DNA from 3 places in the Streptomyces sp. NPDC005811 genome. Region 1 is predicted to be linked to each of the others. Evidence: riboswitches for the same ligand, from Rfam matches in the RefSeq annotation. Region 1 holds a riboswitch; each other region holds the start of a gene.

Region 1 (3,270 bases):
CGTCGATGAAGGCGGCGGGGATGTGCAGCGCGCGGTTCTCCCCGCGGCGTACGGCGATGAGCTGGCCCTCCTTGATCAGCTGCCGGACGCGGATCACGTCGACATCGAGCATCTCCGCGATGTCGGGCACGGTCAGCCAGGCGGGGACGAGAGCATCGGTCTTTGCGTCAATCTCGGTCACGGGGTCAAGGGTAGGCGCATGTGGGAGCGGGCGGCGATGGGTGCGTGGTCGGGTGCGGGTGAGTGGGGGCTTGTCGCGCAGTTCCCCGCGCCCCTAGGTAAGTGCGGTCGCGGTCTTCAAAGGGCGGCCGGGGTCTGCCAGTGCCGTCGGGTCCATGCGGGTGGCCGATTCGATCAGGCGTCGGCCCTGGGCCAGGTCGCGGGGGCGGCCCACGGCCAGGAGGGCGGTCAGGCGGCCGTCGCGGAGCCAGCAGACGCTCCAGGCCGGGCCCGTCGGGTCGCCGCGCCAGACCAGGCGGTCGGCCGTGGCGTGGTGGCCGGCGTACTGGACGAAGCGGCCGAACTGCTCGGACCAGAAGTACGGGACCGGGTCGTAGACGGCCGGGGGCTCGTCCGTGGCCGCGCCGACGATGTTCGCGGCGACCGTGCGGGGGCCCTGGAGGGCGTTGTCCCAGTGGTGGACGAGGAGACGTTCGCCGTAGCGCGCCGAGGGGAAGGAGGCACAGTCGCCGACCGCGTACACGTCCGGGAGGGAGGTGCGCAGCCGGTCGTCGGCCAGGACCTCGTGGTGGGGGCCCAGGGCGACGCCGGAGCCGGCCAGCCAGCCGGTGGCGGGGCGGGCGCCGATGCCGACGACGACGGCGCCCGCGGGCAGCCGGGTGCCGTCGTCGAGGACGACCGCGCCGGGCTCGACGCGGGCCACGCGCGCGTGGGTGCGCAGGTCGGTGCCGCTGTCGGCGTACCAGGAGGTCATCGGGGCGGCGACCTCGGCGGGCAGGGCACCGGCGAGGGGCCGGTCGGCGGCCTCGACGACGGTGACCGCGCAGCCGGCCTCGCGCGCGGCGGTGGCGAACTCGGCGCCGATCCAGCCGGCGCCGACGACCACGATGTCGTGCGCGGCGGCGAGGACGGGCCGCAGTCGTTCGGCGTCGTCCAGGGTGCGCAGCAGATGGACGCCGGGCACGCCCTCGGCGCCCGGCAGCCGGACCGGTTCGGCGCCGGTGGCGAGGACGAGGACGTCGTACGGGACGGGGCCGGTCCCGGTGTCCACCTCGTGGTCGGCGGGGCGCAGGCCGAGCACCTCGCGGCCGAGCAGCAGGTCGATGCCGAGGCTCTCGAAGTCGACGTCGAAGGCGGAGCCCTCGGCCTTGCCGAGCAGCACGGCCTTGGACAGCGGCGGCCGGTCGTAGGGCTGGTGGGGCTCGGCGCCGATCAGCGTCACGGTGCCGTCGAAGCCCTGTTCGCGCAGCGCGACCGCGGTCTGCACCCCGGCCATGCCGGCGCCGACGACCACCACGCGCCGCCCGGCCCGCCTGTCCTCTTCCCTGCTCAGCTCGCTCACCTGATCACCATAGACACCTGACGATCTGTCAGTCAGTGGTCGTGCTCCGTGACCTGCTCCACAACGCTGGTTCCGCTGCCCTCCTGCGACTCCCAGGACCAGGTCTCCTCCAGCCGCACCCGGCCGTCCGGCAGGGCGAGGACCGTCGAGACGCAGTGTCCCGAGGAGGTCGTGCCGTCCTGCTTGAGCTGGACGTACCGGAAGTCGAGCCGGTCCCCCCTACGGGTACCCACGAGACGGCCTCTTACGACATCACCGCCCGCGTAGTCCGCCCAGATCACGCCGTCCTCCTCGTGGTACGCGAAGCGGGTGCGGGTGCCGACCTGGCCCGGGGCCTGGTCGGCGACGGGGGCGAGGACGAGACCGTCGAGCGAGCGGGGCATGGGGAGAGGGCTCCTTGCGGGCGGGAGGCTCCCTTTACAGGGGCGCGGAAGCACGGGCTAGGGTGTGGCCAACGTAGAGCACTCGCGGGAGCCCGGACGCACCGGGCTGAGAGGGAGGCTGGCCGGCCTCCGACCGTACGAACCTGATCCGGGTCATGCCGGCGAAGGGAGGGGCTGGACGCCCATGTCGCGTACACGTACATCCGACGTCCTCGTCGTGGGGGGCGGGATCATCGGGCTGGTCACGGCGTGGCGGGCCGCGCAACGCGGGTTCGCCACGACGGTGGTGGACCCCGAACCGGGCGGCGGGGCCGCGCGGGTGGCGGCCGGGATGCTGGCCGCCGTCACCGAACTGCACTACGGCGAGCAGACCCTGCTGGGGCTCAACCTGGCCTCGGCCCGCCGCTATCCGGACTTCGCGGCCGAGCTGACGGAGGCGGCCGGACTGGACCTCGGCTACCGCCGGTGCGGCACGCTCGCGGTGGCGCTGGACGCCGACGACCGCGCCCATCTGCGGGAACTGCACGCGTTGCAGGCGCAGTCGGGGCTGGAGTCGGAGTGGCTGACCGGGCGGGAGTGCCGGCGACTGGAGCCGATGCTCGCGCCCGGGGTGCGGGGCGGACTGCGGGTGGACGGCGACCACCAGATCGATCCCCGGCGGCTGGCCGACGCGCTGGTCGTGGCGTGCGAGCGGGCCGGGGTGGTCCTCCACCGCGCCTGGGCGGAGCGGCTGTCCGTGGCGGGCGGCCGGGCCGCGGGGGTCGTCACGGGAGACGGTACGGCCCTGGGGGCGGGGCAGGTGGTGCTCGCGGCGGGGAGTCTCAGCGGGCGGCTGGCGGGGGTGCCGGAGGACGTGCTGCCGCCGGTGCGGCCGGTGAAGGGGCAGGTGCTGCGGCTGACGGTGCCGACCGGGTACGCGCCGTTCCTCAGCCGTACCGTGCGGGCCGTGGTGCGCGGCAGCCAGGTGTATCTGGTGCCCCGGGAGAACGGCGAGCTGGTCGTGGGCGCCACGAGCGAGGAACTGGGCTGGGACACGGCGGTGACGGCGGGCGGCGTGTACGAACTGCTGCGCGACGCGCACGAGCTGGTGCCGGGGATCACGGAACTGCCGCTGACGGAGACGCGCGCGGGACTGCGGCCCGGCTCCCCCGACAACGCGCCGCTGCTCGGGCCGACCGCGCTGGAGGGGCTGCTGCTGGCCACCGGGCACTACCGCAACGGGGTGCTGCTGACGCCGGTGACCGGGGACGCCCTGGCGCATGCCCTGGCCACCGGGGAACTCCCCGACGAGGCCCGCCCCTTCACCCCCCGGCGTTTCGGCGCCGCCGCCCGCTCGGAGCAGCTCGTATGAACGTCCAGGTGAAC
Region 2 (3,270 bases), on a different contig from region 1:
TTGTCGTCCGTGTTGCCGGTGAGCGCGGCCCAGTCCACGAACCAGGAGCCGAGGAAGCCGATCAGCATCAGCGAGATGAGGGTGCCGAGCACGGCGACGGATGTACGGGCCGACAGTCCATGGCACAGATACAGGGCGATCAGCATGATGGCGCTGGACCCCACCACGGCCACCAGCAGGGGGTTCGAGCCCTGAAGGATCGCGGGCAGGATGAAGAAGTTCAGGATGAGGAAGCTCGCGGCGAGCGCCACCAGCGCCATGACACCGCGCAGCCGCCCGACGACCACGACGGCGACCGCGAAGATCACGGCCAGCACCGTCATCGGGATCCCGCGGTTCACATCGGTGACCGAGTACTGCAGGTCCTTCGGCGCCGAGGGCTCGTAGGCGACCACGACCTGCTCGCCCTGCTCCAACTGCCGTGACTGGTCCGGCTGGACGATCTCCGTGAAGGTACGGCCCTTGTCGTCGCCGGTGTCCACGCGGATCGTGGCCTTCTTGCAGGTGGCGTCCGTCTGCTGCTCGGCGGAGGAACCAGCGGTGGAGGCGTTGCCGACCGGGGTGCCACCGGAGGCGTTCACCGACTGGCAGCTCACCTTGACGACCTTGGTCACCGTGGCGTGCTGTGTCTGCCGGTCGAAGCCGACGCCGGTGCGCTCGTGCGCCGGGGCGCCGCCGGGCCACAGCACCACCAGCCCGACCAGCACCGCCGCGGCGAAGGGAATGAGGATCGCTCCGATGACCTTGCGCAGATGCTTGGAGACCGGGGCGGCCGGACCGTGGCTGTGGCTGTGCCCATGCCCGTGTCCGCCTCCGGAACCGCTGCCCTGTCCGCCGGTGTGACCGTCCTCGGAGCCGTGCCCATGGTCTCCGCCGGGAGCTGAACCGGGTCCCTGCCGCTGCCCTTGCCCATGGCCGTGCTCATGCTCGCGCCCGGGGTGTTCAGGCGGCTCGGAGTGCCCGGGATGTCCGGGATATCCGGGTCCGGAGGGCTGGGGCCCTTGCCGACCGGGCCCCGGGTGACCGGACCGGTGGTGCTCAGGCCCGTGGTGCTCAGGCCCGTGGTGCTCGGTCCCGGGATGCGGCCCTGGGCGCTGCCCGTAGCCGGGCCCGACCCCCTGACCGCCGCGGTCGAACCCGCCGCCGAAGCTGAAGTCGCGTTCGTCCTGACGCCCTTGGGCGGCGGGCCCGCCCTGTGGGGGGTTGCCAGGTCGGGGACCAGGGCCGCCACCGGCGCCGGGCCTGCGAGGCGGCTCGCCGGGCGGATACGGGGGCTGGTGTGTCGTGGTCACCGCCCGATCATCGCAAGAACGGCAGAGGCCCACTGTTCACCGCGCCACACATACCGCTAGCGTGGTGCCACCTTTGCACACGCGGGAGCTCGGAGCACCGGGCTGAGAGGGCGCTGACCTCCGTCTTCGCGATGTTTCACGTGGAACGTCACCAGAGCGAGTGATGTTTCACATGAAACGTCGGCAGACGGTAGCCGCTGCGTCGACCGCCGAACCTGTTACCGGGTAATGCCGGCGTAGGGAGTAGGTCTCATGACCAACAAGGACGCACGCACGCCTGCCTTCACGCAGAACGCGGCCGACACGGACGCGGCCGAGGCGACCAGCGAGAAGAGCGGGACGTCCATCGGCTGGCACAAGGGGTACCTCGAGGGCGCTCGCCCCGACCTGCGCGTGCCGGTCCGCCAGGTGCACCTCACCAACGGGCAGTCGGTCACGTTGTACGACACTTCCGGGCCGTACACCGATCCGCTCGCCGACACCGACGTACGCCGGGGCCTGGCGCCGCTGCGGGAGAACTGGATCATCGCCCGCGGCGACACGGAGGAGTACGCGGGCCGGCCGGTCCGGCCCGAGGACGACGGCATCAAGCACACCTCGCCGCGCGGTGGACTGCGCAATCTCGACGCGGTGTTCCCGGGCCGTCCGCGGCTGCCGCGCCGGAGCCGGGACGGCCGGGCGGTCACCCAGCTCGCGTATGCCCGCAGGGGCGAGATCACGCCCGAGATGGAGTTCGTGGCCCTCAGGGAGAGCGTTTCTCCGGAGGTGGTGCGAGAGGAGATCGCGGCCGGGCGCGCGGTGCTGCCGGCCAACGTCAACCACCCGGAGATCGAGCCGATGATCATCGGCAAGAGGTTCCTGGTGAAGGTCAACGCCAACATCGGCAACTCGGCGGTGACGTCCTCCATCGAGGAGGAGGTCGAGAAGATGACCTGGGCGACCCGCTGGGGTGCCGACACGGTCATGGATCTCTCCACCGGCCGCAACATCCACACCACCCGGGAGTGGGTGCTGCGCAACTCCCCCGTCCCGATCGGCACGGTGCCGCTGTACCAGGCGCTGGAGAAGGTCGACGGCAGGGCCGAGGAACTGACGTGGGAGATCTACAAGGACACCGTCGTCGAGCAGGCCGAGCAGGGCGTGGACTACATGACGGTCCACGCGGGTGTGCGCCTCGCGTACGTCCCGCTCACCGCGAACCGCAAGACCGGCATCGTCTCGCGCGGCGGCTCGATCATGGCGGCCTGGTGCCTGGCGCACCACAAGGAGTCGTTCCTGTACGAGAACTTCGAGGAACTCTGCGAGATCCTCGCCGCCTACGACGTCACGTACTCGCTGGGCGACGGTCTGCGGCCGGGCTCGATCGCGGACGCCAACGACGAGGCGCAGTTCGCGGAGTTGCGCACGCTCGGGGAACTCAACACGATCGCGAAGCGTTTTCACGTACAGACCATGATCGAGGGCCCGGGACATGTCCCGATGCACAAGATCAAGGAGAACATCGACCTTCAGCAGGAGATCTGCGATGAGGCTCCGTTCTATACGCTCGGCCCGCTGACGACGGACATCGCTCCGGCGTACGACCACATCACCTCCGGCATCGGCGCCGCGATGATCGCCTGGTGGGGCACGGCGATGCTCTGCTACGTCACGCCCAAGGAGCATCTGGGCCTGCCCAACCGCGACGACGTCAAGACCGGTGTCATCACCTACAAGATCGCCGCCCACGCGGCCGACCTCGCAAAGGGTCACCCCGGAGCCCAGGAGTGGGACGACGCACTGTCCGACGCCCGCTTCGAGTTCCGCTGGGAGGACCAGTTCAACCTGGCCCTCGACCCGGACACGGCCCGCGACTTCCACGACGAGACCCTCCCGGCCGAGCCGGCCAAGACGGCCCACTTCTGCTCGATGTGCGGGCCGAAGTTCTGCTCGATGAAGATTAGCCAAAGCATCACAGAGCGGTTCGGCGGTGCGGTGG
Region 3 (3,270 bases), on a different contig from region 1:
CGAGGACATACGCGCCCGGCAGCGCGACCGCCAGGGTGAGCACGGTGGAGGCGACCGCCTGCCAGGTGGTGAACCACAGGACGTGCCGGATGTCCGACCGGCCCAGGACGTCGACGATCCGCCCGAACTCCCATGTCCCGTCGACCTTCAGCCCACGGGCGACGATCGCGGCGACGGGATAGGCGAAGAACAGCCCGAAGAACGCGACGGGCAGGGCCATCAGGCCGAGCCGCGCCGCGCTCCCGGAAGGCCGTCCGGCCGCCTTGGTCACTTCAGTACGAGCGAGGTCCACGACGTGACCCACTGGTCGCGGTTCTGGGCGATCTTCGCCGGGTCCATGGTCTCGGGGTCCTTGGCGGCGGGCCCGTACTTCGTGAACTCGGCGGGCACGCTCGCCCCCTCGACCACCGGGTAGACGAACATGTTGAGCGGCATGTCCTCCTGGAACTCCTTGGAGATCAGGAAGTCGATGAGCGCCTTGCCGCCCGCGCTGTTCCTCGCGTTGCCCAGCAGCCCCGCGAACTCGATCTGCCGGAAGCAGGTCCCGGTCGCGACGCCGGTCGGGGCGGTGCTGGGCTTGGGGTCGCCGTAGATCACCTCGGCGGGCGGGGACGAGGCGTACGACACGACGAGCGGGTGGTCGGCCCCGGCCTTCTTGCCGCCGGCGGACCCCGAGAACTCCTCGTTGTACGCCTGCTCCCAGCCGTCGACGACCTTCACGCCGTTGGCCTTGAGCTTCTTCCAGTAGCCCTGCCAGCCGTCGTCGCCGTACCGTGCGGCCGTGCCGAGCAGGAAGCCGAGGCCCGGGGAGGAGGTGGAGGCGTTCTCGGTGACGAGGAGGTTCTTGTAGGCGGGCTTGATCAGATCGTCGTACGACGTCGGCGGGGCCAGCTTGTGGTCGGCGAAGTACTTCTTGTCGTAGTTGACGCAGATGTCGCCGTAGTCGATCGGCGTGACCCGGTGCTTGCCCGAGTCCAGCTGGTAGGCGCTGCCGACCTGGTCGAGCCCCTTGGCCTCGTACGACTGGAACAGACCGTTGTCGAGCGCACGCGACAGCAGGGTGTTGTCGACGCCGAAGAAGACGTCCCCCTGCGGGTTGTCCTTGGTCAGGATGGCCTTGTTGACGGCCTGGCCCGCGTCGCCGTCCGTGAGGACCTTCACCCGGTAGCCGGACTGCTTCTCGAAGTCGGCGAGCACGCTCTTGGAGACGGCCCACGAGTCATGGCTGACGAGGGTGACGGTCTTGGTGTCCGACGCGCTCTTGGTGCCGGACGACTCCGCACCGCATGCGGACAGCGTGACGAGGCCGAGGCCGACCGTCGCCGCCACGAGGGTCTTGAGGTGCACGGGATGTTGCACTGGATGTCCTCCTGGGGTTGGCCAGGAAGAACGCGGCCCCGCCCGGGGACACCCGGGCAGGGCACAACAGCTTGAGCGATGACCGAACTTCCTACCCAGAATGACCTGGGCGAGGTTCAGAGGGTCTGCGGCCCGATTGCCGCACTCTCAGCGCTGTGGCGCTCCCCTGTCGGAATATGAAGATGTGGGTGTGATGAAGACGCGAGTATGACGATATGGCGTGATGCCGTGGCCAGATTTTACCGCTCGGTGGCCGCCAGCTGACCACAGGCTCCGTCGATCTCCTGGCCACGGGTGTCCCGGACGGTGACGGGCACCCCGTGCGCCGCGATGGCCTCGACGAACGCCTTCTCGTCCTCGGGCCGCGAGGCCGTCCACTTCGAGCCCGGGGTCGGGTTCAGCGGGATGAGGTTGACGTGCACGGGCTTGCCGCGGAGCAGTCGCCCGAGCCGGTCACCGCGCCACGCCTGATCGTTGATGTCACGGATCAGGGCGTACTCGATGGACAGCCGCCGCCCGGACTTCTCCACGTAGTCGAATCCGGCGTCGAGCACCTCACGCACCTTCCAGCGCGTGTTCACGGGGACGAGGGTGTCGCGCAGCTCGTCGTCCGGCGCGTGCAGGGAGATCGCGAGCCGGCACTTGAAGCCCTCGTCGGCGAACCGGTGGATGGCGGGCACGAGCCCGACCGTCGAGACGGTGATCCCGCGCTGCGACAGCCCGAGGCCGTCCGGAGCGGGATCGGTGAGCGCCCGGATCGCGGTGACGACCCGCTTGTAGTTGGCGAGCGGCTCGCCCATCCCCATGAAGACGATGTTGGACAGCCGCGCCGGCCCGCCCGGGACGTCCCCGTCCCTGAGCGCCCGCATCCCGTCCACGATCTGGTGCACGATCTCGGCACTGGACAGGTTCCGGTCGAGCCCGGCCTGCCCGGTCGCACAGAACGGGCAGTTCATCCCGCAGCCCGCCTGCGAGCTGATGCACATCGTCACCCGGTCCGGGTACCGCATCAGCACCGACTCGACGAGCGTGCCGTCGAACAGCCGCCACAGCGTCTTGCGGGTGGTTCCCTCGTCGGTCGACAGATGCCGTACGACGGTCATCAGCTCGGGCAGCAGCGCCTCCCGCAGCTTCTCCCGCGCACCGGCGGGGATGTCGGTCCACTCCACCGGGTCGTGCGCGTACCGCGCGAAGTAGTGCTGCGAGAGCTGCTTGGCACGGAACGGCTTCTCACCGATCTCCGCGACGGCGTCCTTCCGCTCCGCAGGCGAAAGATCGGCAAGATGCCGCGGCGGCTTCTTGGCTCCGCGCGGCGCGACAAAAGTAAGTTCTCCGGGCTTAGGCATGGCCCAACCAGTGTCGCAGATCGAATCCGGTGCCCCGGTCGCGCGGCGGGAAGGCCTACGGCGTCGGCTGTTCCAGGTGGCTCTTCAGGAGCCGTTCGTTGATCGGTAGTTCCTTGCGGACCTGGGGGCGGACGACCAGGGGGAGGAGGACCTTGCCCACGCCCTTGCCCTCGAAGTCGAGTTCCATCGTCACGCGGGAGCGACGGCCGTCGTCGAGCGGGGTGATCTCGCCGTGGACGTGGCCGCGGACGGGGCCGTCGACGCCTTGCAGGCCCCAGGCGTGCGGCGGGTCGTACTCGGTGTACTCCATGGTCATCGGGATCTCCCGGCGGCCCACGTGCCGGGTGATGCGCAGCCGGGAGCCGACCTGGATCGGGCCGGGGTCCAGCTGTTCGGCCGACACCGCGCTCGCCTGCCACTCGGGCAGATGCGACGGGTCGATGAGGTACGCCCACACGTCGTCGGGGCTGCGGTCCACGTCGATCGATTCACGGAAGCCGGACATGACACCTGCCCCCTCTCGGGGTTATTGCCCATGAAAAGGGTCTTCAGAGGAAATCGTCCC

Evidence for each region. Region 1 has a riboswitch for thiamine pyrophosphate ahead of thiO (glycine oxidase ThiO). Riboswitches for the same ligand answer to the same signal wherever they lie in the genome.
Region 2: it holds a riboswitch for thiamine pyrophosphate, as region 1 does, so the genes downstream of both, thiC (phosphomethylpyrimidine synthase ThiC) here and thiO (glycine oxidase ThiO) in region 1, are expected to answer to the same signal.
Region 3: it holds a riboswitch for thiamine pyrophosphate, as region 1 does, so the genes downstream of both, ABZ490_RS18690 (thiamine ABC transporter substrate-binding protein) here and thiO (glycine oxidase ThiO) in region 1, are expected to answer to the same signal.

The regions. Positions count from the first base shown of each region.
Region 1 covers NZ_JBEXXK010000008.1:237,436-240,705, forward strand. The annotation lists gene ABZ490_RS11670 (Rv2175c family DNA-binding protein) at 1-181, opposite strand, end outside; gene ABZ490_RS11675 (FAD-dependent oxidoreductase) at 275-1,456, opposite strand; gene ABZ490_RS11680 (hypothetical protein) at 1,555-1,905, opposite strand; TPP riboswitch at 1,980-2,092, shown strand; gene thiO (glycine oxidase ThiO) at 2,090-3,256, shown strand.
Region 2 covers NZ_JBEXXK010000007.1:47,265-50,534, reverse strand. The annotation lists gene ABZ490_RS09665 (YibE/F family protein) at 1-1,292, opposite strand, end outside; TPP riboswitch at 1,364-1,552, shown strand; gene thiC (phosphomethylpyrimidine synthase ThiC) at 1,545-3,270, shown strand, end outside.
Region 3 covers NZ_JBEXXK010000016.1:21,208-24,477, forward strand. The annotation lists gene ABZ490_RS18685 (iron ABC transporter permease) at 1-220, opposite strand, end outside; gene ABZ490_RS18690 (thiamine ABC transporter substrate-binding protein) at 268-1,347, opposite strand; TPP riboswitch at 1,430-1,537, opposite strand; gene rlmN (23S rRNA (adenine(2503)-C(2))-methyltransferase RlmN) at 1,599-2,705, opposite strand; gene ABZ490_RS18700 (SRPBCC family protein) at 2,761-3,210, opposite strand.